DNA from 2 places in the Comamonas humi genome. Region 2 is predicted to be linked to the other one. Evidence: predicted binding sites of a transcription regulator. Region 2 holds the regulator's gene; the other holds the start of a gene.
The links. Region 2 encodes NrdR, which represses ribonucleotide reductase genes. Its sites were predicted from a motif close to CACNANATNTNGTG; they were not measured.
Positions count from the first base shown of each region.

Region 1 (14,721 bases), on a different contig from region 2:
GGTCGGCACCTCGGCCGCGATGCAGCAGGTGCGCGAGCGCGTCGCCAAGGTGGCCAGCAGCATGGCGCCGGTGCTGATCCACGGCGAATCCGGCACCGGCAAGGAGCTGGCCGCCCAGGCGCTGCACGCGCTGAGCCAGCGCGCCGGCGGGCCGCTGATCGCCGTCAACTGCGGCGCCATCCCCGAGAACCTGCTCGAGGCCGAGTTCTTCGGCGCCCGCAAGGGCTCGTACACCGGCGCGGCGCACGACCGCGACGGCTTCTTCCAGGCCGCGCGCGGCGGCACGCTGTTCCTCGACGAGATCGGCGAGCTGCCGCTGTCCATGCAGGCCAAGCTGCTGCGCGCCGTGCAGGAACGCAAGGTGCGCCGCCTGGGCGACAGCCAGGAGGAGTCGGTGGACGTCCGCATCGTCAGCGCCACGCACCGCGACCTGGCCAGCGACGTGCAGGCGGGGCGCTTCCGCCAGGATCTCTATTACCGCATCAATGTCATCGAGGTCGTGATCCCGCCGCTGCGCGAGCGCCGCGAAGACCTGCCGCAACTGTGCGAGGTGCTGCTCGAGCGCCTGGGCGCCGACAGCCCGCAGCCGCTGCCCCGGCTGACGCCGGCCGCGCTGCAGCAGATCGCCCGCCACCCGCTGCCGGGCAATGTGCGCGAGCTGGAGAACCTGCTGCAGCGCGCCGCGGCGCTGAGCGATGGCGCCGAGCTGCGGATCGAGCCGCCGATGCCGGAAGCCGCTCCCCAGCCGCCCGCCGACGGCGGCACGCGCCCCGTTCCGCTGGAGCCGGCGCTGGCCGCGGCAGCCGCCGTGCCCGCCGCTCCCGAGGCCGCCACCCCGGCCTACCCGCGCGAAAAACCGCTGCCCAGCGACTTGCAGGGCTGGATGGACCAGCAGGAGCGCGACATCCTGATCCGCGCGCTGCGCGAAAGCGGCTTCAACCGCACGGCCGCGGCCAGCCGCCTGGGCATCAGCTTGCGCCAGATCCGCTACCGCATGGACCGCCTGCAGATCAACGACAGCGAAGGGGCCGGCTGATGCCAGGCCCGCAGTGGAACGATGGCTGGCTGCAGCGTGCGCGGCCCTGCCCGTCGCCGAACTTCGGCGAGCGCCCGGCCGGCATGCCGGTGGATCTGCTGGTGGTGCACTCCATCAGCCTGCCGCCCGGCCAGTACGGCACCGGCGCGGTGCAGCAGCTGTTCACCAACCGGCTCGACTGGGACGCACATCCTTATTACCAAGGCATCCGCGGCATCGAGGTGTCGGCGCATTTCTTCATCGAGCGCGACGGCGCGCTGTGGCAATTCGTCAGCTGCGACCAGAGGGCCTGGCATGCCGGCGCCTCGGAGTGGCAGGGGCGCGGGCGCTGCAACGACTATTCCATCGGCGTCGAACTCGAGGGCCTGGAAGGCCAGCGCTTCGAGCCGGCGCAGTACCGGCAGCTCGCGCAGCTGGGCCGGGAGCTGCGCGCGGCCTACCCCATCGCCCAGGTCGCGGGCCATGAGCACATCGCGCCAGGCCGCAAGCAGGACCCCGGCCCCGGCTTCGACTGGCAGCGGCTGCGGCACGAGCTGGGCTGGCCGCCGCAGATGTTTCCGCCGCCCGCCTGAGCCGGCAACGCCACGCACACAAAACCCCTAGGGTTTACCCGTTGTGCAGCTTTTGCCACAATCACGCCCTTTTTGCGCCCCCCATCGCCCCGCCGCCATCCGCATGGTGCCGAGGGCCGGCAGCCAAAGCTCCGCACCGGATCGCATGGATGCTGATTCCGGCACCGCAAATGCAGATGCCGCAAGGCGCTGCGGCGGCTCCCGGCGGGTCGCGTGCCCACCTAACACAATTGCTGACACCAACAAGGCAGCCATTGCGCTGTACACTACCAGTAGTGTTTCGCAGGATCTCCAGACACTACCTATAGTGTTGCAGTCCATCACGCCGATCGCTGCCTTGCTGGTCATCCGCGCCTGTTTCCCCCCTGTTTTTCCGTACCATCCAAAGAGGACACCATGAACGCTGCGCCGCTTTCTGCAGAGTTGACCGCTGTCGCCACCAGCGACCGATCCATCCCCGGTTCCACGGTTCTTCCTGACTACCAGATCATGCGCCGCAACGGCGCCGTGGTTCCGTTCGAGCCGCAGAAAATCACCACGGCGATGATGAAGGCCTACCTGGCCGTGCACGGTGCCCAAGGCTCGGCCTCGGCCGGCGTGCGCGAAGAAGTCGAAGAGCTGACCCAGACCGTGGTGCGCGCCCTGATGCGCTCGCGCCCCGGCGGCGGCACCTTCCACATCGAGGACGTGCAGGATCAGGTCGAGCTGGGCCTGATGCGCAGCGGCAAGCACGAAGTGGCCCGCGCCTACGTGCTGTACCGCGAGCGCCGCAACCAGGAACGCTCGCAGCTGCAGACCCAGCACGCCCCGGCATCCTCGCCCAGCCTGCATGTGCTGGAAGGCGGCCAACGCGTCGTGCTCGACGTGAAGAAGCTCAACGACCGCATCGCCGCCGCCTGCCAGGGCCTGGGCAAGGACGTGGAGCCCGCGCCTATCCTGACCGAGACGCTGCGCAACCTGTACGACGGCGTGCAGATGGACGAAGTGTTCAAGGCCTCGATCCTGGCCGCGCGCACGCTGATCGAGAAGGAGCCCGACTACAGCTTCGTCACCGCGCGCCTGCTGCTGCACACCATCGTGCGCGAAGTCATCGGCCAGGACGTGGCCGCCAGCGACATGGGCGCCGCCTACGCCGACTACTTCCCGGGCTTCATCCAGAAGGGCGTGGACAACGAGCTGCTGAACCCCGAGATGCTGAAGTTCGACCTGCCGCGCCTGGGCGCGGCGCTGAAGGCCGAGCGCGACCAGCAGTTCGACTACCTGGGCCTGCAGACGCTGTACGACCGCTACTTCCTGCACGTCAAGAAGACCCGCATCGAGCTGCCCCAGGCCTTCTTCATGCGCGTGGCCATGGGCCTGGCGCTGGGCGAGGCCGACCGCAACGGCCGTGCCATCGAGTTCTACGAGCTGCTGTCGTCGTTCGACTTCATGTCGTCCACGCCCACGCTGTTCAACAGCGGCACGCTGCGCTCGCAGCTGTCCTCGTGCTACCTGACCACGGTGCCCGACGACCTCGACGGCATCTACGAATCGATCAAGGAAAACGCGCTGCTGTCCAAGTTCGCCGGCGGCCTGGGCAACGACTGGACGCGCGTGCGCGCCCTGGGTTCGCGCATCAAGGGCACGAACGGCGAATCGCAGGGCGTGGTGCCCTTCCTCAAGGTCGTCAACGACACGGCCGTGGCCGTGAACCAGGGCGGCAAGCGCAAGGGCGCGGTCTGCACCTACCTGGAGACCTGGCATCTCGACATCGAGGAGTTCCTCGAACTGCGCAAGAACACCGGCGACGACCGCCGCCGCACGCACGACATGAACACGGCGAACTGGATTCCCGACCTGTTCATGAAGCGCGTGATCGAGAAGGGCTCGTGGACGCTGTTCTCGCCGTCCGACTGCCCTGACCTGCACGACAAGTTCGGCACCGAGTTCGAGAAGGCCTACCGGGGCTACGAGGCGAAGGCCGCCAGCGGCGAGCTCAAGCTGCACAAGACCCTGCCCGCGGTCGATCTGTGGCGCAAGATGCTGTCGATGCTGTTCGAGACTGGCCACCCCTGGATCACCTTCAAGGACGCCTGCAACCTGCGCTCGCCGCAGCAGCACGCCGGCGTGGTGCACTCGTCCAACCTGTGCACCGAGATCACGCTGAACACCAGCGACGAGGAAACCGCCGTCTGCAACCTGGGCTCGGTGAACCTCAGCCGCCACCTCAAGGACAACGGCCAGGGCGGCCGCACGCTCGACCACGACAAGCTCAAGAAGACCATCGCCACCGCGATGCGCATGCTCGACAACGTGATCGACATCAACTACTACGCCGTGGACAAGGCGCGCAACTCCAACCTGCGCCACCGCCCGGTGGGCCTGGGCATCATGGGCTTCCAGGATGCGCTGTACCTGCTGCACACGCCCTACGCCAGCGACGCCGCCGTGCAGTTCGCCGACGAATCGATGGAAGCCGTGTGCTACTACGCCTACTGGGCCTCGACCGAGCTGGCCCAGGAGCGCGGCAGCTACTCCAGCTACCAGGGCTCGCTGTGGAGCCAGGGCATCCTGCCGCTGGACTCGCTGAACCTGCTGGCCGATGCGCGCGGCAACGCCGACTACGTGCAGGTCGACCGCAGCATGACGCTGGACTGGGATGCCCTGCGCAAGAAGATCGCCAAGGACGGCATGCGCAACTCCAACTGCGTCGCCATCGCGCCCACTGCCACCATCTCCAACATCGTCGGCGTCGACGCGTCGATCGAGCCCTCGTTCGGCAACCTGTCGGTCAAGTCCAACCTGTCGGGCGAGTTCACCATCATCAACCAGTACCTGGTGCGCGACCTCAAGCGCCTGGGCCTGTGGGACGAGGTGATGGTCATGGACCTCAAGCACTTCGACGGCTCGCTGTACCCCATCGACCGCGTGCCGCAGGAACTCAAGGCCCTGTACGCCACCGCGTTCGAAGTCGATCCGCAGTGGCTGGTCGAGGCCGCGTCGCGCCGCCAGAAGTGGATCGACCAGGCCCAGTCGCTGAACATCTACATGGCCGGCGCCTCGGGCAAGAAGCTCGACGAGACCTACAAGCTGGCCTGGCTGCGTGGCCTCAAGACCACCTACTACCTGCGCACCACCAGTGCCACGCAGGTCGAGAAGTCCACCGTGCAGAGCCGCGTGCTGAACGCCGTGCCCAGCGCCTCGCAGGCCGCGCCGGCGATGAGCGCACTCGATGCCGCAGCCGCCGCCGCGCTCGCACAGGCCCCGGCCACCGACATCAAGTTCTGCGCCATCGACGACCCGGGCTGCGAGGCTTGCCAGTAAGCGCTCATTGAAAAACCATAGCTGCCAGCGCTCATGTTCCAATGATTTCAATATGAAATCACTTCATAACCGAAGAAACATGAGCGCCAGCAGCTCTTCTTTTTGAATCACCGGAACACCCCATGCTGTCCTTCGACGACGACTCCAACACCACCTCCCCGGCCGCCGAAGGCGCGGCGCAGTCGCAGCGCGTCAAGGCCTCCGACAAGCGCATCATCAACGCCAAGACCGACGTGAACCAGCTGGTTCCGTTCAAGTACAAGTGGGCCTGGGAGAAGTACCTCGCCACCTGCGCCAACCACTGGATGCCGCAGGAAGTGAACATGAACCGCGACATCGCGCTGTGGAAGTCGCCGAACGGCCTGACCGAGGACGAGCGCCGCATCGTCAAGCGCAACCTCGGTTTCTTCGTGACCGCCGACTCGCTGGCCGCCAACAACATCGTGCTCGGCACCTATCGCCACATCACCGCGCCCGAGTGCCGCCAGTTCCTGCTGCGCCAGGCCTTCGAGGAAGCCATCCACACGCACGCCTACCAGTACATCGTGGAGTCGCTGGGCCTCGACGAATCCGAGATCTTCAACGCCTACAACGAAGTCCAGTCCATCCGCGACAAGGACGAGTTCCTGATCCCCTTCATCGAGGCGATCATGGACCCGAACTTCCACACCGGCACGCCCGAGACCGACCAGACCCTGCTCAAGTCTCTCATCGTCTTCGCCTGCCTGATGGAAGGCCTGTTCTTCTACGTCGGCTTCACGCAGATCCTCGCGCTGGGCCGCCAGAACAAGATGACCGGCGCCGCCGAGCAGTACCAGTACATCCTGCGCGACGAGTCCATGCACTGCAACTTCGGCATCGACCTGATCAACCAGCTCAAGCTCGAGAACCCGCACCTGTGGACCGCCGAGTTCAAGCAGGAAATCACCGAGCTGTTCCAGAAGGCCGTCGAGCTCGAATACCGCTATGCCGAAGACACCATGCCGCGCGGCGTGCTGGGCATGAACGCCTCGATGTTCAAGGGCTACCTGCGCTACATCGCCAACCGCCGCGCCACGCAGATCGGGCTCGATGCGCTGTTCCCCAACGAAGAAAATCCCTTCCCCTGGATGAGCGAAATGATCGACCTGAAGAAGGAGCGCAACTTCTTCGAAACGCGCGTGATCGAGTACCAGACCGGCGGCGCGCTGTCGTGGGATTGATGGGAAATTCGCGGATCAGCGGCCGTGCAATTGTGGTTTTATGTTGAAAAACTGCAAAATTGCTAGCAAAAATGCTTGACAGGGCTATGCCGCGACGGGATCTGTGATGCACAATTGCAATTGCTATCAAAACTTCGTGTCGAATTCTTATCGGGCATGAAGTCTGTTGTTCATTTGACCGAAGGAGAAGAGCATGGCAACGACGAAGAAGTCCGCTGACACCAAAGCCGCCGCACCCAAAAAAGCAGCGGCAGCGAAGTCGGCTCCCGGTAAAACCGCAGTGAAGAAGGCAGCCCCCGCCAAGAAGGCTGCAGCTCCTGCGAAGAAGGCTGCCCCCGCCAAGAAGGCCGCCGCTGCCAAGAAGGCTGCTCCGGCCAAGAAGGCTGCAGCTCCCGCAAAGAAGGCTGCAGCTCCTGCGAAGAAGGCTGCTCCGGCCAAGAAGGCTGCAGCTCCCGCGAAGAAGGCTGCTCCGGCCAAGAAGGCTGCTGCTCCCGCGAAGAAGGCTGCTCCGGCCAAGAAGGCTGCTGCTCCTGCGAAGAAGGCTGCTCCGGCCAAGAAGGCCGCTGCTCCTGCGAAGAAGGCTGCTCCGGCCAAGAAGGCTGCTGCTCCTGCGAAGAAGGCAGCTCCGGCCAAGAAGGCTGCAGCTCCTGCGAAGAAGGCTGCTCCGGCCAAGAAGGCCGCTGCTCCTGCGAAGAAGCCTGCCGCCCCGGCCAAGAAGGCTGCTGCTCCTGCGAAGAAGGCTGCTGCCCCGGCCAAGAAGGCCGCTGCTCCTGCGAAGAAGGCCGCTCCGGCCAAGAAGGCTGCAGCTGCTCCTGCTGCGAAGAAGGCGGCTCCTGCTGCCAAGAAGGCCGCATCGGCCAAGAAGGCCGCCGCCAAGCCTGCCCCTGAAAAGAAGGCTGAAGCTGCAGCCCCCGAGCAGGTGAAGACGGTGCTGAGCACCAACGCCGCATGGCCCTTCCCGACCAGCAACCGTCCCTGATTCCGATCACGGGACACGCCTAAAAAAACCGGCCTCGGCCGGTTTTTTTCATGGTCCCTCGGCATGGGCCGAAGCCCGTCGCCGTACGGCCTTTTCACTGCGGATCAAGCACTCGCATCGAAGGCATCGCTGTAGCGAACCGTGCCCTCGGGCACCACTCCCTGCAGGGCCAGCGCCAGGAAGTACGCGGGCGGCACGCCCGGCAGCACCAGGCCCGCATGGGTCTGAAAACCAAAGCGCGTGTAGTACGCAGGGTCGCCCAGCAATACGCAGCCCGCGGCCTGCATGGCTCGCAAATCGGCCAGCGCCTGCTGCATCAGTCGCGCGCCTATGCCCCGCCCTTGCCGCTGCGGCACCACAGAGATCGGCCCCAGGCCATACCAGCCGTCGGCGCCGCCACGGCCTCCGGTGATCGCCACCGGCGACACGGCGACGTGGCCGACGATCTGCCCCTGCTCCTCGGCCACGATGGACAGCGCCAGCTCGTTCGCTCGGCGCAGCGCATACACGATGAACTGCTCGGTGTGGCTGGTGTGCGGCGCATCGGCAAAGGCCGCGACCGTGACGGCATCGATTGCCGCCACGTCATCCGGGGTTTCGTGCCGCAGCTGGAGCGTCATGCCCACAGGGCCGCGGGATCGAAGTCCAGCTGGTAGTTCTGCGGGCCGCGCTGGGCGATCTTCAGCGCGCCCATGCGGTTGCCCAGCGCCACGCAGTCGCGCAGGCTGCGGCCGTTCTCCAGGCCCCACAGCAGGCCGCCGCGCCAGGCATCGCCGCAGCCCGTGGGATCGACCGTGGCGGCCGCCTGCAGGCCGGGCACCACGGCCTGCTCGCCGCGTTCCCACAGCGCGCAGCCCTGCGCGCCCAGCGTCACCATCAGGCCGCGCACCTGCTGCGAGATGGTGGCGAAGTCCCAGCCGGTGCGCTCGCTCAGCATCTGGCCTTCGTAGTCGTTCACCGCGACCCAGTCGGCCAGCGCGATGAAGCGGCGCAGCTCCTCGCCATTGAACATGGGCAGACCCTGGCCCGGATCGAAGACGAAGGGAATGCCCGCGGCATGCAATTGCTCGGCGTGCTGCAGCATCGCATCGCGCCCGTCCGGTGCCACGATGCCCACGCGCGCGCCGCAATCCGCCGTCACCACGTTGGTGTGCGCCTGCATCATCGCGCCGGGGTGGAAGGCTGTGATCTGGTTGTTGTCCAGGTCGGTGGTGATCATGCACTGGGCCGTGTAGATATCGTCCAGCTGCGCCACGAAGCGCGTCGAGATGCCCAGCTCCTGCATGCGCTGCAGGTAGCTGCCGCCGTCATGGCCCAGCACGGCCATGGGCAGCGGATCGCCGCCGAGCAGCTTCAGCGCATAGGCGATGTTGCCGGCGCAGCCGCCGAAATCGCGGCGCAGCGTGGGCACCAGGAACGACACGTTCAGGATGTGGATCTGGTTGGGCATGATCTGGTCCGCAAACCTGCCCTCGAAGGTCATGATGTTGTCGAACGCCAGGGAACCGCAAATCAACGAAGCCATATTCGCTTTCTTGTCAGAGAGATCTATTCAGGGGTAGAAGGCCAGCACGCGGTAGCCGACCACCTCGGCCTCGCCGGCGACGACCTGCACCACGGCGTTGGCCGTCCATTCACCGCTGGCCGGCAGGGCCGCGGGTGCGCCGAGCTCGGCCGGCAGCAGCACCTTGCGTATCACCAGCTTGTCGGCCGCATCGTTCAGCGTCAGCTCCAGCGCCGGCATGGCCACCACATGGGCGGCCTGGTTGCGCAGCACCACGCTCAGCTCGAACTGCTGGGGCGCGATCTTGCGAAAGCTCGTGCTGTCGATCTGCACGCGCTCGATCTGGCGCACCGGCGCGATCTGGCAGCCGGCCCAGGCGCACCAGGGCTCGAGCACCGCGCGCACGGCGGGGTAGCGGGCCACGATGCCGTCGCGCTGCTGGATGCCCCATTGCGCGAGCAGCGCCAGCACCAGCACCAGCGCGGCCAGCAGCGACACTGCCACCACGCCGGGCCGGCCCCAGAAGGCCTTGCGCCGCGCATCGCGCACGAAGCGGGGTTCGTCCGCCGGCGCCGCCGACGCACCGGCCAGCAGGCCATCGGCGGCCTCGGCATCGGCAGCGACCGGCTGGGGGCGGTCCAGTATCTTGTCTTCGGCGGCGCTCCACGACGACAGCCGGGAATGGGCCGGTGCCTGCGGCGCCTCGGCCTCCGGCGGCAGCGCGGGCTGTGCGGCCGCGAGACCGCTGTCGTGCGGCTCGATGGCCTCCGGGTCTGGCTCCACCAGGTCTGCATCGTCGCGCCGGCCGGCCGCGGCGGACAGCAGCCTTTCCTCGCGCTCGTGCAGTTCCTTCATGTCCTCGTGCGCGGAGAACAGCGCGGGGCTGATGCGCGCGCCAGCGGCCTGCGCGCCGTCCCACTCGCTTTCCAGCGCATGGGGCTGCGGGTCTGCTTCGGACTCGGGCTGCGGCTCGGCCAGGCCCGGCTCGGGCATGGGATCGAGGTAGGAGTCCTTCCAGGTCGAGTCCACGTAGGTGGAGTCGCCGAAGCCTGCGCGCCGCGGAAACACCAGCACCGACAGCTCTGGCACCGGTGCCTCGGGATCGATGGCGATGGAGTTCGCCGTGACCAGCACCGCCGAGGCGCCTTCGTCGCTGGCATCGGCGGGCGTCCGGTCTTCGGCCGCCACCGCGGCAGCCGGCTGCACCGGCTCGGCCGCATCCGCCTGCGGCCTGGACGACAGGTGTGCCAGCGCGTCAAACACCGCCTTGCACTTGCCGCAGCGCACCCAGCCGCCGGAGATGCGCAGCTGATCGTCCACCACCTTGAAGCGGGTGTGGCACTCCGGGCAACGCGTGATCTGGCTCATGGTCTGCGCATTGTAGAAGTCAGGCGCCGCGCCGGGCCGTCATCAGGATCCAGCCGTCTTCCGTGTCCGCCACCTCAAGCTGCAGGTAGGGCGCGTAGGCGGCCTTGAGCTCGTCGGCCTGGCGCTCCAGGATGCCCGCCAGCACCAGGTTGCCGCCGGCGGCCACATGGCCGCATAGCAGCGGCGCCAGCACCTTGAGCGGCGTGGCCAGGATATTGGCCAGCACGGTGTCGTAGACGCCCTGCGCGCGGTCCGGCAGGCCGGCGGTCAGCTGCACGCCGTTGGCCTGCGCGTTGTAGTCGGTGGACTCGACGGCCGCCGGATCGATGTCGACGGCATCGATCTGCGCCGCGCCGAACTTGGCGGCGCCGATGGCCAGGATGCCCGAGCCGCAGCCATAGTCCAGCGTGCGGCCGAGGCTGCCCTCGGGCTGGCGCGCGATCCAGCGCAGGCACATGCGCGTCGTCGGATGGGTGCCGGTGCCGAAGGCCAGGCCCGGGTCGAGGCGGATGCTGCGCGTGGCCTCGGGCGGCAGCTCGTGCCAGGTCGGCACGATCCAGAAATCGGGTGTGATGTCCACCGGCGCGAACTGCGACTGCGTCAGCCGCACCCAGTCCTGCTGTGCCACCTCGCGCACGGCCAGCACGCTGCAGCCGGCGAAGAAGTCCTGCACCTGCAGCAGCTGCTGTGCCTCGGCTGCGGCCTCGCGGCTGGGGAACAGCGCGACCACGCGGCTGCGGCTCCAGCCCTCCTTGGGCGGCGGCATGCCGGGCTCGCCGAACAGCGCCTGCTCGGCCTCGGTGTGCGCGTCGGCATCCTCCACCGACACGCTCAGCGCATCGAGCGCCTCCAGCGCATCGCTGAGGCTCTCCACCCGGTCTTCCGGGCACAGCAGGCAGAGTTCGAACATGGTGGGCATCCTTGCAAACATGGCTTGCGCAGGGCAAGTCCTCAGAAAGTAAAAAGCTGGCATTCCCAACGAAATGCCAGCATCCATCACTATGGAATCAAGAGCTGCTTGCGCTCACTGTATAAGGTTTTCAACATGTTTTCATTTGAAAAACCTTGCACGATGAGCGCAAGCCGCTATGCTTTTTCAGCGCTTGCGAGCCGCCAGCCACTCTTCGAGGTAGTGGATGTTGGTGCCGCCCACATTGAACTGCGCATCCACCATCAGCTCGCGGTGCAGCGGCAGGTTGGTGGTGATGCCTTCCACGGCGGTCTCCAGCAGCGCGGTGCGCATGCGGGCGATGGCCTCTTCGCGGGTGTCGCCGTGCACGATGATCTTGCCGATCATCGAGTCGTAGTTCGGCGGCACGAAGTAGTTGGCATAGACGTGCGAATCGACGCGCACGCCCGGGCCGCCCGGCATATGCCAGGTCGTGACCCGGCCCGGCGACGGCGTGAACTTGTACGGATCTTCCGCGTTCACCCGGCACTCGATGGCGTGGCCGCGCAGCTGGCCGTTGATCTGGCGCTGCGTGAACGGCAGCTTTTCGCCGGCCGCGACCATGATCTGGGTCTTGACGATGTCGATGCCGGTGATCAGCTCGGTCACCGGATGCTCGACCTGCACGCGGGTGTTCATCTCGATGAAGTAGAACTCGCCGTCCTCGTACAGGAACTCGAAGGTGCCGGCGCCGCGGTAGCCGATGCGCTTGCAGGCGCTCACGCAGCGTTCGCCGATGCGCTCGATCAGCTTGCGCGGAATGCCGGGGGCGGGCGCCTCCTCGATCACCTTCTGGTGGCGGCGCTGCATGGAGCAGTCGCGCTCGCCCAGGTAGACGGCGTTGCGGTGCTTGTCCGCCATGATCTGGATCTCGACGTGGCGCGGGTTCTGCAGGTACTTTTCCATGTACACCGCAGGATTGCCGAACGCCGCGCCGGCCTCGGCCTTGGTCATCTGCACCGCATTGACCAGCGCTGCCTCGGTGTGCACCACGCGCATGCCGCGCCCGCCGCCGCCGCCCGCCGCCTTGATGATGACGGGGTAGCCGATGGCCTTGGCGATGCGGCGGATCTGCACCGGATCATCGGGCAGCTCGCCGTCCGAGCCGGGCACGCAAGGCACGCCGGCCTTGATCATCGCCTGCTTGGCCGACACCTTGTCGCCCATGATGCGGATGTTCTCGGGCGTCGGGCCGATGAACTGGAAGCCGCTTTTTTCCACGCGCTCGGCGAAGTCCGCGTTCTCGCTCAGGAAGCCGTAGCCGGGGTGGATGGCCTCGGCATCCGTCACCTCGGCGGCGGAAATGATCGCCGGCATGTTGAGGTAGCTGTGCGTGGACGGCGGCGGGCCGATGCACACGGCCTCGTCCGCGAGCTTCACGTACTTGGCATCGCGGTCGGCCTCGGAATAGACCATCACCGCCTTGATGCCCAGCTCGCGGCAGGCGCGCTGGATCCGCAGGGCAATCTCCCCACGGTTCGCAACCAGTATTTTCTTGAACATAGGCACAGCCTTATTCAATCACGAACAAAGGCTGGCCAAACTCGACCGCCTGGCCATTCTCAGCCAGGATGCGCTTGACGATGCCCGACTTGTCGGACTCGATCTCGTTGAGGATCTTCATCGCCTCGACGATGCACAGGGTCTCGCCCTCCTTCACCTCGCTGCCGATTTCGACAAAGGGCTTGGCGCCGGGGCTCGACGAACGGTAGAAGGTGCCGACCATCGGCGACTTGACCGTGTGGCCTTCCGCAGCCGGGGCTGCAGCGGGCTCGGCACCGGCCGCAGGCGCGGCGGCAGCAGGCACGGCCGCCGCGGGCTGCACCGGCATGGGCATGGCCGGAATGTATTGCTGGGCTACCGCGCCACCGCCCTTGACGATGCGCACCTTGCCTTCTGCTTCGGTGATTTCCAACTCGGACACGTTGGACTCCGACACCAGGTCGATCAAGGTTTTCAGTTTGCGTAAATCCATGGCAGCTCCCACCGCGAAAAATCGAATAGGGCGCAAATTTACTCGAAATCCGCCCTATTCGATTCAAAATATCCTATTTCCAGGCATCTGCACATAGCCAGGCTATGTAAAGATTTATACCCGACCGCTCCAGGTTTGCAGGTCGGACTCGTGAAGTTGTCCCATTTTACGTTCTTGAACTTGCCCCTTGGCATCAAACAGAACGCTGTAGGGCAAACCGCCTGCGGTATTGCCCAATTCCTTGCCCAGCGATGCACCCGGCATGCCCGCAATGGCGACGGGCATCGACAGCGGCATCTTCTGCAGAAAGCGCGCCACGGCGGCCTCCTGGTCCACGGCCAACGCCAGCACCGTCCAGCCCTGCGCGCGCCGCTCCTGGTAGAAGCGGTCGAGCAGAGGCAGCTCGTCGACACAGGGCGGGCACCAGGTGGCCCAGAAGTTCAGCAGCAGGGGTTTGCCCAGGAACTGGCGCATCGCCACCGCCGGCTGCCCGGACAGCCCCGGAAACTGCTGCGACCACAGGCCGGCCGCCGCATCGGGAGCCATCTCGGCAGGCTGGTGCCGCCACCAGGCAAAGCCCGCGCCGGCCAGACCGGCCGCCGCGGCCACGGAGCCCAGCAGCCAGCGGCGGTTCGGCGAAGAAGAAGAAGAAGAAGAAGAAGAGGACACATCGTTCATGGTGCAGCCCCGGATTCTGCCAGCAAACGGCGCAGCGCCTCGGTGCTGCCGCGCGCGACGCGGCCGCGCCCATCGGGCTTGAGCGCGCCGCGCAGATCATCCTTGTCGTAAATGATGAAATGCACGCCCACCACCTGCCCGAGCGGCTTGCACTGGCTGCCCACGCTGAGCACGTCCACGCTGTCGCCGCGCATGCCCGAGGTGGACGACACCTCGTAGCTGGCCCCCTGGTTGATGAGCGCGATCTCGGCGGACTTGGGATCATCGCAGAACAGCTGGATATGGATGTCGGAATGCCGCGTGGCCACGCCGCCCCAGACCGCGCCGGTCAGGTGCGGGCGGAACTCCTGCATGCGTTCCATCCACACCAGGGCCAGCTCGCGCAGCGCCTGCAGTTCCTGCGGCTGGGTGTCGGCGCAGAACAGCGCGATGTAGTCGCGCACGGCCTCTTCCAGCACCCCGTTGTCGGGCAGCGCCGTGCGGGCCGGCGCGCCCAGCAGCTTGACCGCACGCTTCTTGGCCGGGCCCCATTCCATGCCGTCCTCCACCACCATGCGGGCGGCGGCATTGGCGATTTCCAAGGTCAGATCATTGTCCATGGCCCATTGTGACCCATCTGCCGAACCCGGCCGCCTGCCCCCGTAGAATCGCCGCATGCATATTCATATCCTGGGTATTTGCGGCACCTTCATGGGCGGGGTGGCTGCGTTGGCGCGAGAAGCGGGTCACAAGGTCACCGGTTGCGATGCGGGCGTCTACCCGCCGATGAGCGACCAGCTGCGCGCACTGGGCATCGAGCTGATCGAAGGCTATGGCGCCGACCAACTGGCGCTGAAGCCCGATGTGTATGTGGTGGGCAATGTGGTCAGCCGCGCCCGGCTGGCCGACGGCAGTGCCAAGTTTCCGCTGATGGAGGCCATCCTCGAATCCGGCGCCCGCTACACCAGCGGCCCGCAGTGGCTGGCCGAGCACGTGCTGCAGGGCCGGCACGTGCTGGCCGTGGCCGGCACGCATGGCAAGACCACGACCACCTCGATGCTGACCTGGGTACTGGAGTCCGCCGGCCTCGCGCCCGGCTTCCTGGTCGGCGGCGTGCCGCTGGACTTTGGCGTCTCGGCCCGCCTCGGCGGCCCGGACCGCGAACGCCCACTGTTC
Region 1 covers NZ_BAAGSH010000005.1:386,409-401,129, reverse strand. The annotation lists gene ACYVKR_RS06160 (sigma-54-dependent transcriptional regulator) at 1-1,036, shown strand, start outside; gene ampD (N-acetylmuramoyl-L-alanine amidase) at 1,036-1,608, shown strand; gene ACYVKR_RS06150 (ribonucleoside-diphosphate reductase subunit alpha) at 2,005-4,911, shown strand; gene ACYVKR_RS06145 (ribonucleotide-diphosphate reductase subunit beta) at 5,034-6,113, shown strand; gene ACYVKR_RS06140 (hypothetical protein) at 6,307-7,092, shown strand; gene ACYVKR_RS06135 (GNAT family N-acetyltransferase) at 7,197-7,712, opposite strand; gene ACYVKR_RS06130 (carbohydrate kinase family protein) at 7,709-8,617, opposite strand; gene ACYVKR_RS06125 (DUF3426 domain-containing protein) at 8,645-9,964, opposite strand; gene prmA (50S ribosomal protein L11 methyltransferase) at 9,984-10,874, opposite strand; gene accC (acetyl-CoA carboxylase biotin carboxylase subunit) at 11,061-12,416, opposite strand; gene accB (acetyl-CoA carboxylase biotin carboxyl carrier protein) at 12,427-12,888, opposite strand; gene ACYVKR_RS06105 (TlpA disulfide reductase family protein) at 13,003-13,566, opposite strand; gene ACYVKR_RS06100 (hypothetical protein) at 13,563-14,165, opposite strand; gene mpl (UDP-N-acetylmuramate:L-alanyl-gamma-D-glutamyl-meso-diaminopimelate ligase) at 14,221-14,721, shown strand, end outside.
Region 1: a site for NrdR is predicted at 1,905-1,918, ahead of ACYVKR_RS06150 (ribonucleoside-diphosphate reductase subunit alpha). Genes of this name have one in related genera too.

Region 2 (14,721 bases):
ACGCATCGGTGAACACAATGCGGCGGTTGGGCACGACCTCGAGGTACACGCCTGCGTTCGGGTATTCGTTGCCGTCGGGGTCGCGCATCACGATCAGGCTGCCGCCGCCGGGGCGCAGGTCCACTTCGGCGCGCGCAATGGTCCAGGGCCTGGGCACAAACCATTTCGGGATCAGCGCGGCGTCGGTCCAGCAGCGAAACAGCTTGTCGGCCGGGGCATCGATCAGGCGTTCGAGCACGAGGTCTTGGGGATGCTTGGTCATCAAAGGTCTCCTGGTTTCAAATAGGTTCAATGGGTGGCCAGCGGCTCGGCGCCGGCCTTGAGGTCCGCGCGCAGCGCGGTGGCGCCCAGCACGGCGGCGATCACGGCAAACAGCGCTCCCGCGCCAAAGGCCCACTGGTAGCCGCCGTGCAGCGCCGCCAAGGCATTGGCGCCACCAGCGGCCAGCTCGCCGGTACGGGCCGCGGCCAGGCTGGCCAGCACGGCCAGGCCTAGCGCGCCGCCGAGCATGAACGAGGTGTTGACCAGGCCCGAGGCCAGGCCCGCGTCGGCGGGCGAGACATCGTGCATGGCGGCCATCAGCATGGGGTTGAAGGCCACGCCTGCGCCCAGGCCCAGCAGCAGCATGCCGGGCAGCACGTAGAGCCAGAAGCCTCCGTCCAGCGGCGCGCGCGCAAACAGCAGCAGTCCTGCCGCGGCCAGCAGCAGGCCCGCGACCAGCGGCGCACGGATGCCGAAGCGCATCACCAGCCTGGCCGACCAGCCCAGCGACAGCGCCGCCATGACCAGGTTGGCCGGCAGAAAGGCCAGGCCCACCTGCATGGGCGTGTAGCCCAGCACCTGCTGCAGGTACAGCGCCGACATGAAGAACCACGCGAACATGCCGGCCGACCACAGCACGGCGCAGATATTGGACACGCTGATGTTGCGCAGCCGGAACAGCGCGAGCGGCACCAGCGGGTGCGCCGAGCGCGACTCGATGGCGAGGAACAGCGCCATCAGCAGCCCCGCGGCGCCCAGCAGGCCCAGGGTCTGGGCCGAACCCCAGCCGGCCTCGTTGCCGTCCACCACGCCATAGACGGCCAGCATCAGCGACAGTGTCACCGTCGCGGCGCCCGCCACGTCCAGTCGCTGGCTGCTGCCTGCGGCGCTGGATGCCGGCAGCAGCACGCGACTGGCCAGGTACACAGCCACGCCTATGGGCAGGTTGACGAGGAAGATCCAGTTCCAGCCCACGCTGGTCAGCAGGCCGCCCAGCAGCACGCCCAGGCTGCCGCCGCCCGCGCAAACGAAGCCGTACACGCCCATGGCGCGGGTGCGCTCCTGGGTCTCGGTGAACAGGTTCATGATCAGCGACAGGGCCACGGCCGACACCACGGCGCCGCCCAGGCCCTGGATGGCGCGCGCCGCCACCAGCACCCCCTGCGATGGCGCCAGCCCGCAGGCCAGCGAGGCGGCGGTGAAGAAGGCCAGCCCGGCGAGGAACATGCGGCGGTGGCCATACAGATCGCCCAGCCGCCCGCCCAGCAGCAGGCAGCCGCCGAAGGTCAGCATGTAGGCATTGACCACCCAGACCAGCGAGGTCTCGCTGAAGCCCAGGTCGGAGCGTATCGAGGGCAGGGCGACGTTGACGATGGTGCTGTCGAGCACGATCATCAGCTCGCCCAGGCACAGCACGATCAGCGCCAGCCAGCGGCGGCGGGGGTGGGCTGCGGCATCCATGGCGCTAGGCCGAGTGCCCGTCGTAGTGGCGCACGGGAATGGCGTCCAGGTCCAGGCCATCCACGCAGCGTATGTTGATGGCCGCCATGGCCTTGCCCTGCGGTCCGGGGGCCTCGCCATAGAGGTGGATGCCGCAGTGCGGGCAGAAGCGGTGGCGGATCACGTGCTTGTGGAAGGTGTAGGTGCTGCTGTTCTCCTCGGGCGTGAGCAGCTTCAGGTTCTCGCGCGCGGTGAACCACAGCAGCGAACCGCGCCGCCGGCACATGGAGCAGTTGCAGGCCAGCACCTCGCCGATCTCGCCCTCGAAGGCGATGGCATTCTTGCCGCAATGGCAGCTTGCTTGGTATTGCATGGTGGATGGGGTTGTTACTGCATCGAGTGCAGGCCGATCATGTTGCCCTCGGTGTCCTGCACGATCGCGCAGTGGCCGTAGGGGCCGATGGAGAACTTCGCGCGGTGGACCTGGCCGCCGGCGCCGGCCACGCGGGCCTGCTCGACGGCGCAGTCCTCGCAGGCGAAGTACACCATGGTGCCGCCACCGCCTGGGGCGGCACCGTCCATCTGGACCAGCATGCCGCCCGAGCCGGGCGCGTCCATGGTCATCGGAAAGGACAGCATGCGCATGTTGCCGGGCACGCAGTCGGAGGCGCCGGCCGGCGCGGGCTCGGGCGGGGCCAGGGCCTCCAGCTTGCACTGGAAGACGGCTTCATAGAACCGGCGGGCGCGCTCCATGTCCTGCACGTAGATCTCGAACCAGACGACGGGATTGGGTTTCATGGCGATCATCCTTCTGACAAAGAAAGGGAAGGGGCGTCAGGTGCCGCGGCGCCTGAGCACCACGTGGGTGGCCTTCTCGGACGCCGTGGACTGCACGCATTCGTAGCCCAGGGCCGGCAGGTCCAAGCCCTCGAACAGGTGCTCGCCGCGGCCCAGCAATACCGGCGCGATGGCGAGGTGCAACTCGTCGATCAGCTGGGCCCGCAGGTACTGGCGGATGGTGTCCACACCGCCGCCTATGCGCACATCCCTGGCGCCGGCCGCGGCGCGCGCACGCTCCAGCGCCTCGTGGATGCCACCGGTGACGAAATGGAAACTGGTGCCGCCTTCCATCTCGATGGACGGGCGCGCATGGTGGGTCAGCACGAAGACCGGCACGTGGTAGGGCGGATTGTCGCCCCACCAGCCTTTCCAGCTGTCATCGGGCCAGGGGCCGCGGATGGGGCCGAACATGTTGCGGCCCAGGATCCAGGCGCCGATGTTATGGAAGCCCCGCGCGGCGAAGTCATCATCCAGCCCCGTAGTGCCATCGGCGGCGCCCATCACCGTCCGCTGGAAGGTGCGTGTGGGCAGCACCCACTGGTGCAGGTTGATGCCGCCCGCGCCCAGGGGCTGGTCGAGGCGCTGGTCGGGGCCGGCGCCGTACCCATCCAGCGAAATGGAGAAACTGGCAACGCGTACCTGTGTCATGGCATTCCTTGCGGGTGGAGGCGGATTCAGCCTTGCTGCACGTTGACCATCCACGGCGTGCCGAAGCGGTCCTTGACCATGCCGAAGCCGGGCGACCAGAAGGTGGCGGCATAGGGCATCACGACCTGCCCGCCCGGTGCCAGTGCGTCGAAGAAGCGCTGGCCCTCGGCCGCATCGGCAGCCTGGATGGAAACCCACAGGCCTTGCGCCGGCTGGTAGCCGCCGCAGGTGGCGTCAGCGCCGGGCATGGAGTCCGAGCCCATCAGCGACTGCTCCTTGATCTGCAGGTGCACATGCATGATGCGCTGCTTGGCCGAATCGGGGATGGGCGGCATGCCCTCGTGCGCCGGCATCTCGCCGAAGCTGCCCTGGTAGACGATGGTGCCGCCGAACAGCTTGGCGTAGAAGGCGAAGGCCTCGGCGCAGTTGCCGTCGAAGTTGAGATAGGGGGTGAATTGCATGGTGAAGTCTCCGTGGGGTTGGGGTGAGGGGAGGGAAAATCAGGCGCCGTCATAGGCGCGCTGCAGCGCGTCCATGTCCAGCTTCTGCATGGTGAACATCAGCGCCAGCGCGCGCTGGATGCCGGCGGTGTTGGACGAGGCCATCATCTCGCTCCAGCGCCGCGGCACGATCTGCCACGATAGGCCGAAGCGGTCCTTGAGCCAGCCGCACTGCTGCGCGGCGGGGTCGCCGCCTTCGCCGAGGCGTGCCCAGTAGTGGTCGATCTCAGCCTGCGAGTCGCAGTGCACGATCAGCGAGAGGGCCTCGGTGAAGTGGAACTGCGGCCCGCCGTTGAGCGCAAGCAGCGACTGGCCGTCCAGCTCCAGCTCCAGGGTCATGGCCGTGCCCGGCGCCTTGCGGTGCAGTTCCTGGCCCACCTCGGTGTAGCGGGTGATGGCGCCGATGCGCGAATTGGGAAAGATCGCCGTGTACTGGCGGGCGGCTTCTTCGGCCTGGCTGTCGAACCACAGGCAGGGCTGGATACGTTCCAAACGGGGCATGCGTGTCTCCTGGCGGAAAACAGTGGCCGGTGCCTCAGCCTAGACGGAAACTGTGTCTGGCGTGTGCACCGGGGCGTACTCGGGAAAATCCATGTGTACAGTGTTCACTTATTATGGAGAATAAAATGTACGCTGTCCACATCAAGATGTCGATGGCCGGTGACAGCTTGTGAAAATTCGTTTTCGCCCCGGCCAGTCCCATCCTTTTGCCTGCCATGAGTGCACCGAAACCAAGAGATACCTACCACCACGGTGACCTGCGCCAGGCCCTGGTGCAGGCCGGGCTGGAGCTGGCGCGCGCTGGCGGCCCCGATGCCATCGTGCTGCGCGAGGCCACGCGCCGCGCCGGCGTGGCCCCCAATGCCGCCTACCGCCATTTCGCCAACCGCGAGGCGCTGTTCGACGCGGTGCGCGCCGCGGCGCTGGGGGCGCTGGCCCAGGCGATAGAGCAGGAAATGGCCGCCGCGCGCGGCATTGCCGAGGCGGCCCTGCGCTCGCGGGCCCTGCTGGCGGCCGTTGGGCGCGGCTACCTGGGCTTTGCCCAGGCCGAGACCGGGTGGTTCCGCACCGCGTTCGCCTGGGGCTCGCACGATGTCGATGTGCCGCCCGATGCCGCCCGCACCGCCGGCATGGGCCTCAACCCCTTCGAGCTGCTGGGCTACGCGCTCGACGCCATGCGCGACGCCGGCGTGCTCGCGGCCGAGCGCCGGCCCGGCGCCGAGTTCCTGGCCTGGTCGTCCGTGCACGGCATGGCCCTGCTGATGATCGACGGGCCGCTGCGCCATGCGCCACCCGAGCAGCGCATGGCGCTGGCCGGGCGCCTGCTGGCCATGGTGGAAGCGGGGATCTGAGCATGGACCTCTCCGACGCCTGCGCGCAGGCCGCCCAATGGCTGCGCGACGCCCGGCGCGTGGCCGTGCTCACCGGCGCGGGCGTGAGCGCCGAGTCCGGCGTGCCCACCTTCCGCGATGCGCAGACCGGCTACTGGGCGCAGTTCCGCGCCGAGGACATGGCCTCCGAGCCCGGCTTCCTGGCCCAGCCCGAGCGCGTCTGGCGCTGGTACCAGTACCGGCGCGAACTGGTCGCCGCGGTGCAGCCCAATGCCGGCCACCTGGCGCTGGCGCGCTGGCAGCGGCGCCATCCCGGCCGGCTCACGCTCATCACGCAGAACGTCGACGGACTGCACCGGCGCGCCGGCAGCGAGGATGTGCTGCACCTGCATGGCGACCTGATGGCCGACCGCTGGCTGCGGCCCGCGCGGCCCTGCTGCGACCTGGCCCGCGTGGAGGCCGGCGAGCCGCCGCGCTGCCCCGTCTGCGGCAACCTGGTGCGGCCGGCCGTGGTCTGGTTCGGCGAGGCGCTGCCGGCCGACGTGCTGCGGCAGGCGGGCGAGGCTGCACGCGGCTGCGATGTGATGCTGGTCGTGGGCACGTCCGGCCAGGTCTATCCGGCCGCTGGGTTGGCGCACGAGGCGGGCCAGGCCGGCGCCCGCGTGGTCATCGTGAATCCGGAGCCGACGGCGCTGGATGGCATTGCCGACCTGCGGCTGGCCGGGCCTTCGGCCAGCGTGCTGCCGGCCTTGTTCGAGGATACTTAAAAAGGATAGCTACTGGCGATTGCTATGTAATGATTTCAGATGGTTTTGTATCTGAAATCATTGCGTATAAAGCGCTAGCAGCTCTCAAATTTGATTATCTCATTTCACACCCAGCCCAGGGCGCCCAATGCGGCGCCCGCGCCCAGCAGCCACAGCAGGTGCAGGCGGGTGCGCCACACCAGCAGCATGGACACCAGCGACACCAGCCACAGCCAGGGCGCCTGCGCCAGCGTGCCGTGCGCCGAGGCCAGCACGATGGCGGTCGAGAACATCATGCCGATCACCACCGGCGACAGCCCCAGCTTGAAGGCGCGCAGCGCGCGGTGCTGCTGGTAGCGCTGCAGCCAGCGCGAGGCCGCGAGCATCAGCGCCGACGTGGGCAGCAGCACGCCCAGCATGGTGCAGGCCACGGCGACGATGCAGGTCAGCCACACGGTGCCGAGCGGTGCGCCCGCGCTGGCGTTCTGGCCGATCTGCAGGCCGATCAGCGCGATGAACAGCACATTCGGGCCGGGCGCGGCCTGCGCGATGGCGACCGCGTTGTTGAACTGCAGCGTGCTCAGCCAGCCCTGCTCGTCGACCAGCACGCGGTGCATGTCGGGCGCGGTGGAGATCGCGCCGCCCACCATCAGCAGCGACATCGACAGGTAGTAGGTCAGCAGGTGCAGCCAATCCTGCGCCTGCATGGCCAGCGGCGCGGCCGTCATGGCTGGCCTCCGTCGCGCGCGGGCTCCGGCGCCAGGCGCCGCCAGGTCAGCGCATAGCTCAGGCCGCCTATGCCCAGCAGCACCGCGGCCAGCGGCCAATGCAGCCAGGCCAGCGCCGCCACCGTGGCCGCCGCGGCCGCCAGGCAGCCCGCCCAGCGCAGCGGGTGGTGGCCCATGGCCATCATCATCTTGCAGGCCGTGCCGGCGACCAGGCCGGCCGCCACGGCGCCCATGCCGCGCACCGCGCCGGCCACCGCGGGCAGGTGCGCCCAGTGGCGGTACAGCAGCGCCAGGCCGATCACCACCATCATGGGCACGAGCAGCATGCCGGCCAGCGCCGCGAGCGCGCCGCGCCAGCCGAAGTAGCGGTCACCCAGCGTGATCGAGAGGTTGACCACGTTCGCGCCGGGCATGATCTGCGCCACGGCCCATTCCTCGACGAACTCGGGCGCCGTCAGCCACTGGCGCTTTTCGACCAGCTCGCGCTGCACGATGGCCATCACGCCGCCAAAGCCCTGCAGCGCGATCGAGGTGAAGGCGGTGAAGACCTGCCAGGGGCTGGCCGGGCCGCGGCGTGGGGGAGGTGGGGTGTTGGGAGCGGGTATCGGCAAGGGGGCGGCCATGGTGCGGGAGCGGGCGGGTAGCGTGCGCCTGCCATTGTGCGCCGAAGCGGCCGCGATGGGCAGGCGCCGGATCGTTCGCATTCGGGGACGGAGGGCATCGCCGATCGCGGGGGGCGAGCGGGCAACGGGGGATACGGCAGCGACAGTGGGCTGCACAGTCTTTGCGCCAGATCGGTGTACGGGGCGGCAAAGTCACGTAAGCTGTCGCCTTTCCCACCCTTGTAGAGACCTGCGGCCGTGACTGCACCCGTGATCTTTCCCCCTCCCTACAGCGACGCTGCCCAGACCGGCAGCATGCTGAGCGCCTATGGCTATGCGGTGCTCAGCCCGGCAGCCGTGAGCCAGTGGGCTGGCTGCGAACTGGCAGCGCTCGAGGCGCTGTCGCCCAGCTGGAACGACATGCCGCCCGACGGCTACCTGAAGGACGGCGGCCGCTACCGCCACCGCCGCCATTCCTGCTTCGTGCTGCGCGATGGCGCGGTCGAGCAAGTGGCGCACCGCGCCCACTGGCAGCCGGTGGAGTACAACGCGCTGCACGGCGGCATGCAGCGCTGGTTCGAGCCCATGGAGCTGGGCACCGTGGCCGCGCCCGCGTGGAAGCAACTGTTGCTGGCGCTGGGGCAGACCGCCGGCGCGCTGTTCGGCACCGGCGCGCAGACCCCGTGGTACGCCGAGGCGCACCAGTTCCGCATTGATACGGCCGACGGCATCGGCCGCCCGACGCCCGAGGGCGCGCACCGCGATGGCGTCGACCTGGTGGCGGTGTTCCTCGTGGGGCGCGAGCGCATCAGGGGCGGCGAGACCCGCGTGTTCGACGCGGCCGGCCCGCAGGGCGTGCGCTTCACGCTGACCGAGCCCTGGTCGGTGATGCTGCTCGACGATGCGCGCATGATCCACGAGAGCACGCCCATCCTGCCGCAGAGCGAGCAGGGCGGTTGGCGCGACACGTTGGTGGTGACGCTGCGCCGCGGCGGTTTCCAGGGCAGCGACGCAGCTTAGCGCGCGCTGGTTTGCCTCGTGCCCCGAATTGGGGTACAACCAATTCAGTAACGCTCTAGAAAGGAAGGCGCCACCATGTTCAAGCACATTCTGGTTCCCGTGGACGGATCGCCCACCTCGCTGCTGGCGGTGTCCAAGGCTGCCGAACTGGCCAAGGCCTTCAACAGCGACGTGACGGCCGTCTACGTGATCGATCCCTACCCATTCACCGGCGTCGGCGCCGACTTTGCCTACGGCCAGGCGCAGTACCTGTCGGCGGCCACCGCCGAGGCCGACTCCGCACTCAACTCCGTCAAGCAGCACATGGAGCAGGCTGGCATTCCGGTCAAGACGCTGGTGGGCGAGGGCCACTCGGTGCACGACGGCGTGATGCAGGCCGTCAAGGCCACCGATGCCGACCTGATCGTGATGGGCTCGCATGGCCGCAAGGGCCTGGAAAAGCTGGTGCTGGGCAGCGTGACCCAGCGCGTGCTCGGGGCCAGCCACATCCCGGTGCTGGTGGTGCGGCAGTAAGTCCGGCGCGGCAAAACAAAAAAGGCTCCTGGTGGAGCCTTTCTTATTTGCGCACTTCGTCGACCAAGGTCTTGAACTGGTCGATGTCCTCGAAGCTACGGTAGACGCTGGCGTAGCGGATGTAGGCTACCTTGTCGAGCTTCTGCAGCTCGGCCATCACCAGGTCGCCGATCAAACGCGTCTGTACCTCGCGGGCGCCCAGGCTGCGCAGCTTGTCTTCGACCTGCTCGATGGCCTGCTCCACCGTATCGATGCTCACCGGGCGCTTGCGCAGCGCCAGGCTGAACGAGCCCTTGAGCTTGCTGCGGTCGTAGTCGATGCGGCGGCCGTCCTTCTTGACGATGGCCGGCAGCGCCACCTCGGGCCGCTCGTAGGTGGTGAAGCGCTTGTCGCACGCGCCGCACTGGCGGCGGCGGCGCACGAAGCCCCCATCCTCAGCCACGCGGGTCTCGACGACCTGCGTCTCCGGGTGGCTGCAGAAGGGGCACTTCATGGATGGATCAGCGGTAGACCGGGAAGCGGCTGGTCAGCGCGTTGACCTTCTCGCGCACGGCGGCGATGTTGGCCTCGTCGCGCGGGTTGTCCAGCACGTCGGCGATCAGGTTGGCGGTCAGGCGGGCTTCCTCGTCCTTGAAGCCGCGCGTGGTCATCGCGGGCGTGCCCACGCGAATGCCGCTGGTCACCATCGGCTTCTCGGGGTCGTTCGGGATGGCGTTCTTGTTGATCGTCATGTGGGCCTGGCCCAGCACGGCTTCGGCTTCCTTGCCGGTGATGCCCTTGGCGCGCAGGTCCACCAGCATGACGTGGCTCTGCGTGCCGCCGCTGATGATGCGCAGGCCGCGCTGGGTCAGCGTCTCGGCCACGATGCGGGCGTTGGTCACCACCTGCTGCTGGTAGGTCTTGAACTCGGGCGTCAGCGCTTCCTTGAAGGCCACGGCCTTGGCCGCGATCACGTGCATCAGCGGGCCGCCCTGCAGGCCGGGGAAGATGGCGCTGTTGATGACCTTCTCGTGCTCGGCCTTCATCAGGATGATGCCGCCGCGCGGGCCGCGCAGGCTTTTGTGCGTGGTCGACGTCACCACGTCGGCGTGGGGCACGGGGCTGGGGTACACGCCTGCGGCGATCAGGCCGGCGTAGTGGGCCATGTCCACCATGAAGATGGCGCCGACTTCCTTGGCGATCTTGGCGAAGCGCGCGAAGTCGATGTGCAGGCTGTAGGCCGAGGCACCGGCCACGATCAGCTTGGGCTTGTGCTCGCGCGCCTTGGCTTCCATCGCGTCGTAGTCGATCTCTTCCTTGGCGTTCAGGCCGTAGGAGACCACGTTGAACCACTTGCCCGACATGTTCAGCGCCATGCCGTGGGTCAGGTGGCCGCCTTCGGCCAGGCTCATGCCCATGATGGTGTCGCCGGGCTTGAGGAAGGCAAGGAACACGGCTTCGTTGGCCGATGCACCGCAGTGCGCCTGCACGTTGGCGGCTTCGGCGCCGAAGAGCTGCTTCACGCGGTCGATGGCCAGCTGCTCGGCCACGTCCACGTACTCGCAGCCGCCGTAGTAGCGGCGGCCGGGATAGCCTTCGGCGTATTTGTTGGTGAGCTGCGTGCCCTGGGCCCACATGACGGCGGGCGAGGCGTAGTTCTCGCTCGCGATCAGCTCGATGTGCTGCTCCTGGCGCAGGTTTTCGGCCTGGATGGCAGCAAAGAGCTCGGGGTCGGTCTGTTCGACAAGAATATTGCGGTGGTACATGGCAGTCCTATGAACTTGATGTCCCTTGAGAACAAGGGCTGCCCAGGCGAACGGCGGAACGCTTCGGGCATCGCCCGGGCGGTACGCTCCCCGGTGGTTCACAGGAGAGGCTCCTGCTGGTTTCCACGTCAGCGGCGGTGCCTGTTCAGGCGCCGCGCCTATCGCCAGTCGCGTACCCGGCTAGTGTAGCCGAGGCCAGGCCTCTGCCGGGGGCCTGGGGCATTCAATTCGGGGCCGCGCGGCGGGCAGGCAACAAAAAAGCACCCCGGGGGTGCTTTCGTCATCTATATAGAGAGCGACAGGGCTGTCTCAGGAGCCCGCCACCATGGCGACCTTGGTGCCGCCGCTGCTGGAGACAGCCGCTGCCGTCTCGGTGGCCTGGTTGGCCAGCGCGAGGTCGGCCGAGGCATTGGTTGCCGGAGCAGGACGCGCCGCGGGGGCCGCCGGGATATTGGCCTTGGCCGACAGGTTGGGTTTGGCCGGCGGATCGGCCGGGTTGCTGCGGCCGTTGGCCACCTGCTTGATGCGGAAATGCTCGGCCAGCACCTTGGCGGCATAGCCACCGTCGCTGGGCAGGTTGGCGGCGCCCACGTAGTAGCGCAGGCCACCCTCGATCGAGCCGGCGCGCTGGATGCATTCCTGCAGCACCTGCACACCCACCTTGAGGTTGGTCACCGGGTCGAAGGCCGCGAAGTGGCCGCCGAAGCCTTCGTACTTGTCGGTGTGGATCTTGGTCATGACCTGCATCAGGCCCTGCGCGCCGACGGAGCTCTGCGCGAACGGGTTGAAGCTCGATTCCACGGCCATGATGGCGAGGATCAGCGTCGGGTCGAGCTTGGTGGCCTTGCCCACCTCGTAGGCTTGCGACACCAGCACGGCCAGCGGCTCGGGCGCCACGCTGTACTTCTTGCTCAGCCAGTAGGCGACGGCAGCCTGGTTCTTGGGCAGCTTATGGGGGTTGGTCGCGGTGGCGCGGTCCACGGCCGCGATGACCGGGCCGGCTTCGGCCGAGGACTCGCCGGCGGCGGCGTCCGCCACCACCGGGCCGGAGGCCAGGTGGCGGGCTTCCAGCCAGCCGCGCAGGTAGTTCTCGCCGCTGTGGCGCAGGTCGTCGCGCGCCACCAGGGTCAGCGCGGTAAAGGCCACCAGCAGGCCCAGCAATGCAAATCCGTTGTGCGTCACGGCCAGGATGGCCTGCGCAATATTGGCGCGCACCAAGCGCACGCCGGCAACCACTTTCGCGGAAGCTGTCATACCTATATTTCCTTTCCAATACCTGCGGCTCAGGGCTGCGTGCCCATGAAGAGGTAGCCGGCAGGGGGCGGGGTCACTGTGCTGTGCCTCACCAAGATCGGGGCGCCTGCTTTGCAAAGCGCCCCTCGTCGTTTCTTGCACGCTGCTCGCGTGTCGGGACTACGATGTGCCACACCGGGGGTGGAGTGGCTCAAGACAAATCAACGATGTAAATCAATGCCGCGAATTCTAGGATTTGTTCTAATATCTGGTCAACACTAAGAGTTTGAAAAATCAGATATATAAGTAATAAAAAATCGTGTAGGAAAAGCCCTTACGGCGATGAAGTAATAGCGCCCATGGAAGCGGCCACAAGCCCTCGGACGGGATGCGGCGGGCGCCTTCGGCCGCCGCAACGCCAGGCAAGCAAAAATATCTGTCATGCCGTGCGCCGAGACCCCCATCCGGGCCGCCCGCGCGGCAGGCTCGCCCTGCGAGCCCGCTTTTGCGCTGGGCAGGCTGCTATGGATGGCGAAGCGGCCCGGCGGAAGCGGGGCCGGGGCCGGCATGCAAAGGCTGACACGAAAATGACAAATTTTTGCGTTTTACCGAGGAGTGGGAGTGGGGCCTGTGGGGGTACTGCTTCGCCAGCCACTCGAAGGCTGCTGCCTGGCACCGGCGAGGGCTGGCGGACCCGTTGCGCGAAGGGCTAAAAACCATGAAAAACAGCCTATAAGCCTGGGGCATATAGGGTTTTTACCAGGGATTGGCTGTGCGTCCGACCCCTGAAAGCCCGAGTCTGGTGCCGAGCCCCTCTATATATAAAGAGGGTGATCCCAGGCCCTGGGGAGAGGTCCCTGGCCGCCAATGGGTCGCCGCGGGTGCTGTCGTTTGCCCTGGCAATTCGGCACAATCCGCTTATCTGCTGCCACGGGCGCTATCAAAACGCTGCAAGAAGATGGACAAGAACACCAAAACCGAAACATCTGTAAAGAACCATCCCGCCGTGCGGCGCTGGCTGCGCCGCCTGGCCTGGGCGGTGGGCGGGCTGCTGGCGCTGTGGGCGCTGTCTTGGGCGGCGCTGCCGTACCTGCTGCGCACGCAGGGCGAGAAGATTGCCACGGCCAAGCTGGGGCGCCAGGTGCATATCGGCGCGGTGGATTTCAAGCCCTGGACGCTGGAGCTGACCATCCGCGACCTGCGCATTGCCGCGGCGCAGGGCGAGCAGCCGCAGCTGGCGGTGGCGCGCATCTATGCGGATGCCGATATCCAGTCGCTGTGGCGCCTGGCGCCGGTGCTCGACGCGCTGGAGGTGGACCAGCCCGTGGTGAGCCTGGCGCAGACCTCGCCCGGCCATTTCGACTTCGACGATGTGCTCGAGCGCCTGAAGGACCCCGAGCCGCCCAAGGAGAGCAAGCCGGCGCAGTTCGCGCTCTACAACATTGCGTTGCGCGACGGTGCGGTGGAGTTCCACGACGCTACCGTCGGCAAGACGCATGAGGTCAAGGGCCTGAACCTGGGCGTGCCCTTCGTCAGCAACCTCGAATCCAAGCGCGAGATCAAGGTGCTGCCCCAGCTGGCGTTCCAGCTCAACGGCAGCCGCTTCGACAGCAGCGCCGAGTCCACGCCGTTCACCGACAACCGCAAGACCGATGCGGTGCTGCACATCCAGCAGTTCGACCTGGCGCCGTACCTGGGCTACATCCCGGCCTCGCTGCCGGTGAAGCTGATGGCCGGCGTGCTCGATGCTGACATCAAGGTCGCGTTCGAGCAGACCGACAAGCCGGCCGTGCGCCTCAGCGGCACGGCCAAGGCCTCGAAGGTGCGTGTGCACGATGCCCGCGATGGCGAGCTGCTGCAGTGGGAGGCGCTCGATGTGGCGCTGGCCGACGTGCAGCCGCTGGCCGGCAAGGTGCATCTCGAATCGGTGGTGCTGCAGTCGCCGCAGGTATCGCTGCAGCGCGACAAGAACGGCCAATTGCGCCTGCTGGATGCGCAAGGCCAGCCGGTGGCAACCGAAAAATCAAAAAAGATAGCTGCTGGCGCAGATGCAGAAAGCGCTGAAGGCCAAAAAGACTCAAAACCCGATGCGAAGCCCGCCGCTGCGGCCGCGCCGGCCTGGTCGGTGCAGGTCGACCGCGTGCAGGTGCGCGATGCCCGCGGCGTGTGGCTGGACGAGAGCGTGCCCATCCCGGCGCGCGTGCAGCTCGACGGCCTGGCGCTGGACGCCAGTGCCATCGCCTGGCCCTTCCAGCAGCCGTTTCCCTTCAAGGGTGAGGCCGGGCTGAGCGGCGACAAGGGCGTGCCGTCCGATGGGCGCATCGCCTTCGAGGGGCAGGCCACCGATGCGATGGCCGATGTGAAGGTCACCACCACCAAGCTGCCGCTGCAGCTCGGCGCCTCGTACCTGACCGGTGTGCTCGAGCCGGGCGTGCTGGGCCAGATCGACAGCCAGGTGCAGATCCACCGGCAGGGCGCCGATGTGACGGTGCAGGTCGCGGACCTGTCCGTCTCGCAGGTGGCGCTGCAGTGCAAGGCGGCCGCGCGCTGCACGGCGCCGCGCGGCACGGCCGTGGGGCTCAAGGGCAAAGACAGCCTGTTCGAGCTGCAGAAGCTGCAGGTCAAGGACGCGGTGATCGACACCGCCAAGCAATCGGTCAAGGTCGGCTCGGTCGAGCTGCTGCAGCCGGCCGTCGGCGTGTCGCGCAACAAGGCGGGCCGCTGGATGTACGAGGAATGGCTGCCGAAAACCCAGGCCGCAGCCGGGGCCAAGCCCGCCGACAAGCCCTGGTCGGTGGAACTGGCCAGCATCGCCGTCAAGGACGCGAACGTCCAGTACCTGGATGAAGCCACGCCGCGCCGGGTGGCCTTCAAGCTCTCGGCACTCGACCTGAAGGTGGAGCAGTTCGCGCCGCTGTCGACCAAGGCGAAGCCATCGCCCGTCAAGCTGGCCGGGCGCATCGCCACCGGCCGCGCCGAGCCGGGGCGGCTGCTGTTCGACGGCACCGTGGGCCTGGCGCCGCTGTCGGCCGCCGGTCGGCTCAACCTGACCCAGGTGCCGGTGCATGCGGTCGAGCCCTATGTGGCCGACCAGCTGCCGCTGCGGCTGCTGCG
Region 2 covers NZ_BAAGSH010000009.1:113,703-128,423, forward strand. The annotation lists gene ACYVKR_RS11785 (SRPBCC family protein) at 1-262, opposite strand, end outside; gene ACYVKR_RS11790 (efflux MFS transporter permease) at 289-1,722, opposite strand; gene ACYVKR_RS11795 (GFA family protein) at 1,727-2,074, opposite strand; gene ACYVKR_RS11800 (VOC family protein) at 2,089-2,499, opposite strand; gene ACYVKR_RS11805 (dihydrofolate reductase family protein) at 2,536-3,189, opposite strand; gene ACYVKR_RS11810 (VOC family protein) at 3,216-3,650, opposite strand; gene ACYVKR_RS11815 (VOC family protein) at 3,690-4,190, opposite strand; gene ACYVKR_RS11820 (TetR/AcrR family transcriptional regulator) at 4,406-5,041, shown strand; gene ACYVKR_RS11825 (SIR2 family NAD-dependent protein deacylase) at 5,044-5,787, shown strand; gene ACYVKR_RS11830 (chromate transporter) at 5,892-6,494, opposite strand; gene ACYVKR_RS11835 (chromate transporter) at 6,491-7,117, opposite strand; gene ACYVKR_RS11840 (2OG-Fe dioxygenase family protein) at 7,412-8,116, shown strand; gene ACYVKR_RS11845 (universal stress protein) at 8,192-8,629, shown strand; gene nrdR (transcriptional regulator NrdR) at 8,673-9,122, opposite strand; gene glyA (serine hydroxymethyltransferase) at 9,130-10,374, opposite strand; ZMP/ZTP riboswitch at 10,408-10,556, opposite strand; gene ACYVKR_RS11860 (lytic transglycosylase domain-containing protein) at 10,684-11,628, opposite strand; gene ACYVKR_RS11865 (DUF748 domain-containing protein) at 12,566-14,721, shown strand, end outside.